2 regions of the Microbacterium sp. B35-04 genome follow, and region 1 is predicted to be linked to the other one. Evidence: riboswitches for the same ligand, from Rfam matches in the RefSeq annotation. Region 1 holds a riboswitch; the other holds the start of a gene.
What was found. Region 1 has a riboswitch for thiamine pyrophosphate ahead of B1729_RS19850 (ECF transporter S component). Riboswitches for the same ligand answer to the same signal wherever they lie in the genome.
Positions count from the first base shown of each region.

Region 2: another riboswitch for thiamine pyrophosphate. It lies ahead of thiM (hydroxyethylthiazole kinase); the one in region 1 lies ahead of B1729_RS19850 (ECF transporter S component).

Region 1 covers NZ_MWLP01000137.1:2,483-5,883, forward strand. The annotation lists gene B1729_RS19845 (ABC transporter ATP-binding protein) at 1-568, opposite strand, end outside; gene B1729_RS19850 (ECF transporter S component) at 571-1,215, opposite strand; TPP riboswitch at 1,206-1,317, opposite strand; gene B1729_RS19855 (D-alanyl-D-alanine carboxypeptidase) at 1,356-3,149, shown strand; gene B1729_RS19860 (aldo/keto reductase) at 3,242-3,401, opposite strand, start outside.
Region 2 covers NZ_MWLP01000139.1:518-3,918, forward strand. The annotation lists partial or broken gene thiD (bifunctional hydroxymethylpyrimidine kinase/phosphomethylpyrimidine kinase) at 1-472, opposite strand, end outside; gene thiE (thiamine phosphate synthase) at 469-1,149, opposite strand; gene thiM (hydroxyethylthiazole kinase) at 1,146-1,964, opposite strand; TPP riboswitch at 1,955-2,049, opposite strand; gene B1729_RS19925 (DNA polymerase III subunit gamma and tau) at 2,114-3,401, shown strand, end outside.

The sequences.
Region 1 (3,401 bases):
GCGCGTGCTCGATGCTCGCGCGCACCTCACGGACGCCGTCGGGATCGAGATTCGCGGTCGGCTCGTCGAGCAGCAGCACACCGGGGCGCATCGCGAGCACCCCGGCCAGGGCGAGGCGCTGCTTCTGCCCTCCCGAGAGCGACTTCGTCGGCCGGGCAAGAGGCACGTCGAGCCCGACCGCCTGGAGCGCGTCAGCCACGCGCGCCGGGATGTCGGCGGCCGGCACCCCGAGGTTCTCGCAGCCGAAGGCGACGTCGTCGCCGACCTTCGACAGGACCACGCCGGCGTCGGGGTCCTGCAGCACCAGCCCGACGCGGCCGCGGTGCGCCTCCGCCCGCTCGCCGTCGACGAGGAGCGAGCCGGTCTCGTCGCCCTCGTCGGCGCCGCCGAGGAGGCCGGCCATGCCGGCGAGCAGCGTCGACTTGCCGGCGCCCGAGGCGCCGAGGAGCAGCACACGCTCCCCCGGCTCGATCGTGAACGAGACGTCGCGGACGGCGGGCGCCCGCCGTCCGGCGTAGCGCCACCCCCAGCCCGCCGCGGTGATGCGAGCCGGGCCGGTCGCGACCATCGTCAGACCTCGCGGCGCGCTTCGCGTCCTGCCGCGAAGCGGTTGAGCGCGCCGGTGGCCGCGAGCGCCCGCACCGCGAGCCAGCCGACGAGACCGGCGAGCAGAGCGCCCGACACGATGAGCGACACGAGGTAGATCGCGTTGAACTCGAGCGTCTTGAGAATGTTGGGCGAGCTGCCGTAGAAGAGCTCGAACACCCAGGCGCCCACTGCCGCGCCGGCGCCGGCGAGCATGGCGACGGGGAGCGTGAAGCGGCGGTACAGGAAGGCGGCGAAGATCAGCTCGGCACCGAGGCCCTGGACGAGGCCCGACAGCAGGGTCGACACACCCCAAACATTGCCGATGAGCATCGAGACGATCGCGGCGATCACCTCGACGAGCAGTGCGGCGCCGGGCTTGCGGATCACCAGACCGCCGATCACGCCGCCGATCAGCCAGATGCCGACGGCGAGGCCGCCGAGGCCGGGCGTGAGGCCGTCCATGGCCGTGAACCACGCGTATCCCACCGTGTTCCAGGCCCAGAAGACGAGCCCGATGGCGACGCCGAGAACGGCGGCGACGACGATGTCGACGACCCGCCACCGCAGGCTGCGCGCGCTCTGCGGAGTGGCCGCAACGGGGGTGGATGCGGACGTGGACGTGTGCATAAGAACTCCTCCCTGCGCCGGCATGATCCGGATCAGGTTCGACGGTCGAAGCGTGGGTCGCTTCCTCTCAGCCCGGCTCACCGGACTCCCGTGGTTGTGTGACGTCAGTATACCGCCGCGATGACGGGTATTTTGGGTGGATGACCCTCGACGACGCCCCTGTACCCACGCGCCGCGCGCGCCGGGCGCAGACCGGCGACGTGCCGATCGCTCCCGGGTCCCACCCTTCGGAAAGCGGCATCCTGACCGTCGCCACGGGCGAGACGGTCGTGACGCCGCCCGGCAGCAGCACCGCTCCGGACGACGTGCCGGCCATCCCGTCGACGATCGCCACCGTGCCGCTGGGCGATCACGCTGCGACCAGCCCCACGGTGCCCGTGTTCGAGGCGGCGCCGGTGTTCGAGGCGGCGCCGGTGGTCGCGGCCGCTCCCGTGTTTCAGGCGGCGCCGATGTTCGAGGCCGCGCCGCAGACGGGATCGGTGATCCCGGGGCTCGTCCCCGAGCCCACGGTGCCTGTCGCGACCTGGGATCCCACCGGTCACACCGCCCTCCCCGAGGCCGCCGATGACCGGGTCGAGGGCGCCGCGACAGCCGGCGGTCGCATGGCGCTCGCCTGGGTCGACGAGACGACTGTCGGCCGCGCCGCGGCTCCGGGCGATCTGGCGGCTGCCGCCACCCCCTACGTCACCGTCGACGCCGACCTGCTGTCCGACGCCCCTCGACGCTCGCCGCTGCGTGCTGGTGTCGTCGTTCCCACGCTCGCGATCGCCGCGGCGTTCGGGGCCTACGCGGCGACGACGCTGCTGTGGCCGCTCCACGCCGTCGCCCCCACCGTCATCGCGATGGAGGTCCAGCCGATCGCGGCTCCCGCCGCCGCGCCGGTGTGGCCCGCGGAGGGCAGTGCTGCCGAAGGTGTCGCCGGCATCTCGGGCGCCCTCGCGTCCAGCGCCGATCCCGACGCGATCGCCAGCATCACCAAGGTCGTGACCGCGCTCGTCGTCCTCGAGGAGATGCCGCTGGCGCTGGGCGAGCAGGGCCCCGAGTTCCGCTTCACGTCGGCCGACCGCTCCCGCTACTGGCAGTACCTCAGCAACGGCGAATCGGCCCTCAACGTGCCGGTCAACGGCTCCCTCACCGAGTACCAGATGCTCGAGGGCATCCTCGTCGGCTCCGCCAACAACTACGCCGACCGCCTGGCGCAGAGCATCTGGCCCTCGGATGCCGTCTTCGCCTCGGCGGCATCGTCCTGGCTGGCCGCACACGGCGTGCCCGGCGTGACCGTGTTCGAGCCGACGGGCATGGACCCTCGCAACACCGCCAGCGCCGAGGCGCTCGTGGTGCTCGCGCAGAAGGCCCTCGCGCATCCGGTGATCGCCGAGATCGTCGCGAAGCAGTCCGTCGACCTGCCCGGCGCCGGAAACGTCAAGAACACGAACGGCCTGCTCGCCGATCCGGGCGTCGTCGGCATCAAGACGGGAACGCTGGATGCCTGGAACCTGCTGTCGGCGAAGGACATCACGGTCGGCGACACGACGGTGCGCCTGTACGCCTCGGTGCTGGGTCAGCCCGACGACGAGGCCCGGCTCGCCGCCTCACGCGCGATCTACGCACAGCTCGAGGCGGAGCTGCAGCTGAAGCCCTCGGTCACGGCGAACACCGTCGCCGGCCAGGTCGAGACCCTGTGGGGCGACGAAGTCGACGTCATCACCTCGGGCGATGCGTCGGTGATCCTGTGGAACGGCGGCAGCGGCACGGTCACCCCTGCCTACGACCTCGACGAGAGCCGCGACGCGGGCGACGTGATCGGCTCGCTCACCGTGACCGGACCGCTCGATGAGACCGCCGTCGACCTGCAGCTCGCCGCCGACATCACCGACCCGTCGCCGTGGTGGCGGCTCACGCACCCGCTGGACCTGTTCGGCCTCAACGGCTGACGCCCCGCTCGTCAGCCGGCGGACGGATGCCCGACGACGCCCTTGCGCAGCAGTGCGTCGCCGTACGTGCGGGTCTCGCCCGGTTCCCTTCGTCAGCGGATGAGGCCTTCGGCGGCCAGGTCGTCCCACAGCGCGCCGGGGATGTCGACCGCCATCAGCTCCGCGTTCCGGCGCAGCTGCTCGGGTCGGCTCCCGCCCACGACGACCGAGCGGACGGCCGGCTCCCGCAGCGCGAACTGCACCGCTGCAGCC
Region 2 (3,401 bases), on a different contig from region 1:
CGAGGTTCGGGGTGATGAGATCCACCTCGCGCGCGAGTGCGCGCAGCGCCTCCTCGGCGGCGGGGTCGAGCAGCCGGTCGCCGCTGGTCGCCACCATGACCGGGTCGAGCACGACGATCGGCGGGCGCACGCGGTCGAGCCACTCCCGCACGGCGCCGATGATCTCGGCGGACTGCAGCATCCCGATCTTCACTGCGTCGATCTCGACGTCATCCGACACGGCGTCGAGCTGCGCGACGAGGAACGCCGTCGGCGGCACATGCACCTCGCGCACGCCGCGTGTGTTCTGGGCGACGAGGGCGGTCACCACCGCCATGCCGTAGCCGCCCAGCGCGGCGATGGACTTGAGGTCGGCGTGGATGCCCGCGCCGCCCGTGGGGTCGGTGCCGGCGATGCTCAGCACGCGCGGGATCGCGTGCCCGCGATGCGGCGCCTCCTCGACGGCGGGTTGCGCGACGAGCGCGCCGCTCACCGCGCCACCTCCTGGGCCTCGAGCGTGAGCGCGTCGGCGGCGCTGCGGAGGGCGCGCGACGCCGCAGCGGGATCGTCGGCTCCGCAGATCGCCGAGACCACCGCGACACCGGCTGCGCCGGCTTCCCGCAGCGGTGCGACGTCGCTCAGGCGCACTCCGCCGATCGCGACGCAGGGCACCCTCGTGCTCGTCGCGAACGCTGCGAAGCCGTCGATGCCGAGCGCCGGCGGGTGGTCGGGTTTGGTGGAGGTCGGCCGGATCACGCCGACTCCGAGGTAGTCGACGGTGCCGGAGAGCAGAGCGGATGCTGCAGCCCGGTGCTCCGGCGAGTTCGCCGTCCACCCGATGACGGCGTCCGCGCCGAGCAGGCGTCGCGCCGTCTCAGGCGGCAGGTCGGCCTGGCCGAGGTGGACGCCGTCGACGCGTGCTCCCGCATCGCGGGCGGCGACCGCGACGTCGACGCGGTCGTTGATCAGGAGCAGGCAGCGGCGGTCGACGACATCCGCCATCCGCACCGCCTGCCGCAGCAGTTCGCGCGCGCTGACGGACTTGGCGCGCAGCTGAACGACGTCGACTCCTGCGCCGACCGCGGCGTCGACGACGTCGAGCAGCCGGTCGAACGGCACGCGGTCGTCGGTCACGAGATGCACCGCGAGGCGCCCGGCGGTGCGGATCATCGAGCCGCGAGCGCGCCCGCGACGCGCGCATCGAGTTCGGCGGGCGCCGCTGCCACGGCGTCGAGCGCATCCAGGAAGGCCACGGCGAACGATCCCGGCCCCTCCGACCGCGCCGCGGCCCGCTCCGAGGCGACCGCGTAGAGGGCGGATGCCGATACCGCAGCCTCCAGCGGGGCGCACACACCGAGCAGCGCGGCCATCACCGCGCCGAGCGAGCAGCCGCCGCCGGTGACGCGGGTGAGGAGCGCGTGGCCGCCGTGGATCCGCACGATACGCTCGCCGTCGGTCACGAGATCTACCGGGCCCGACACGGCGACCACGCCGCCGGACCGCAGCGCGAGCGATCGCGCGGCGCCGGCTGCGGCATCCGTGCCGTCCGTGGCATCGACGCCGCGACCACCGGCGCCCTCACCGGCCAGCGCAAGGATCTCGGAGGCGTTGCCGCGGATGATCGCCGGACGGTGCTCGAGCAATTCGGCCGCGAGAGCCGTGCGCACCGGGAGCACACCGACCGCGACGGGGTCGAGCACCCACCGCGACGTGTGACGAACGGCCTCGCGGGCGGCATCGCGCTGCTCGGCGGTCGGGGTGCCGAGGTTGACCAGCACACCGTCGGCGACGCCTGCGAACAGTCCCGCCTCACCCGGGATGTCGCACATCGCCGGCGCCGCGCCGACGGCGAGGAGGGCGTTGGCGGTGAAGTTCGTCACCACCGCGTTGGTGATGCATTGCACCAAGGGCGAGGCCTCGCGCAGCGCCGTCAGCCCGGCGGCGGGGGAGAGGGTGGACAGGTGGTCTTCGGCGCGCGCGTTCATCGCGACATCCCTTCGCTCGCATGATCGAGATCAGGTTCGACGGGTGTCTTCTCAGCCCGCCGCGCGGGCACCCCGTGTCACTGCCGAGCAATCTAGCAGGCGGCGCGAGCGGCCACCGCGATGTCGGCACCACGCCGTAGGCTGGGGGAGTGACCACCGCCCTCTATCGCCGTTACCGACCCGAGTCGTTCGGCGAGATGATCGGGCAGTCGCAGGTCACCGAACCGCTCATGACGGCGCTGCGCAGCGACCGGGTCGGGCACGCGTACCTCTTCTCGGGCCCTCGAGGCTGCGGAAAGACCACGTCGGCGCGCATTCTGGCGCGCTGCCTGAACTGCGCCCAGGGACCGACCGACACGCCCTGCGGCGAGTGCGACAGCTGCGTCGAGCTCGGCCGCGGCGGCGGTGGCTCGCTCGACGTCGTCGAGATCGACGCCGCGAGCCACAACGGCGTCGACGACGCCCGCGACCTGCGCGAGCGGGCCGTGTTCGCCCCGGCCCGCGACCGGTTCAAGATCTTCATCCTCGACGAGGCGCACATGGTCACGCCGCAGGGCTTCAACGCCCTGCTCAAGCTCGTCGAAGAGCCGCCCGACCACGTCAAGTTCATCTTCGCGACGACCGAGCCCGAGAAGGTCATCGGCACGATCCGCTCGCGTACCCACCACTATCCGTTCCGCCTGGTGCCGCCGGCGGCCATGCTCGAGTACGTCGAGCAGCTGTGCGGGCAGGAGGGCGTCGACGTCGAGCGGGGCGTGCTGCCGCTCGTCGTGCGCGCCGGCGGCGGCTCCCCGCGAGACACGCTGTCGCTGCTCGACCAGTTGATCGCCGGCTCCGAGGACGCGAAGGTCACGTATGCGCGCGCCGTCGCGCTGCTCGGCTACACGCACGCCGAGCTGCTCGACGAGGTGGTCGACGCCTTCGCCGGCTCCGACGCCGCGGCGGCGTTCGCGGCGGTCGACCGCGTCGTGCAGACCGGTCAGGACCCGCGCCGCTTCGTCGACGATCTGCTCGAGCGCCTGCGCGACCTCATCGTCGTGTCGGCGACCGGTCAGGGCGCTGCCGCGGTGCTGCGTGGCGTGTCCGCCGAGGACCTCGCGCGCATGCAGCGTCAGGCCGACGCGTTCGGCACGTCGCGTCTCTCGCACATCGCCGACCTCGTCATCGCCACGCTCGATGACATGACCGGCGCGACCTCGCCCCGGCTCCAGCTCGAGCTCATGGTCGCGCGCGTGCTCGCGCGCGGAGCGGGCAGTGCGCCTGCGGCGGTGCCCGCGGCTGCGCCCACCGCTACCGCGACGCCCGCCGCCGTGAGTGCGCCGGCCGCCGCGCCCGCGCCCGCTCCCGCTGCCACGCCGACCACCGCTCCAGCGCCCACCACCGCGCCTGCGCCGACCACCGCGACACAGTCCGCGGCGCCGACCACCGCGCCCGCCG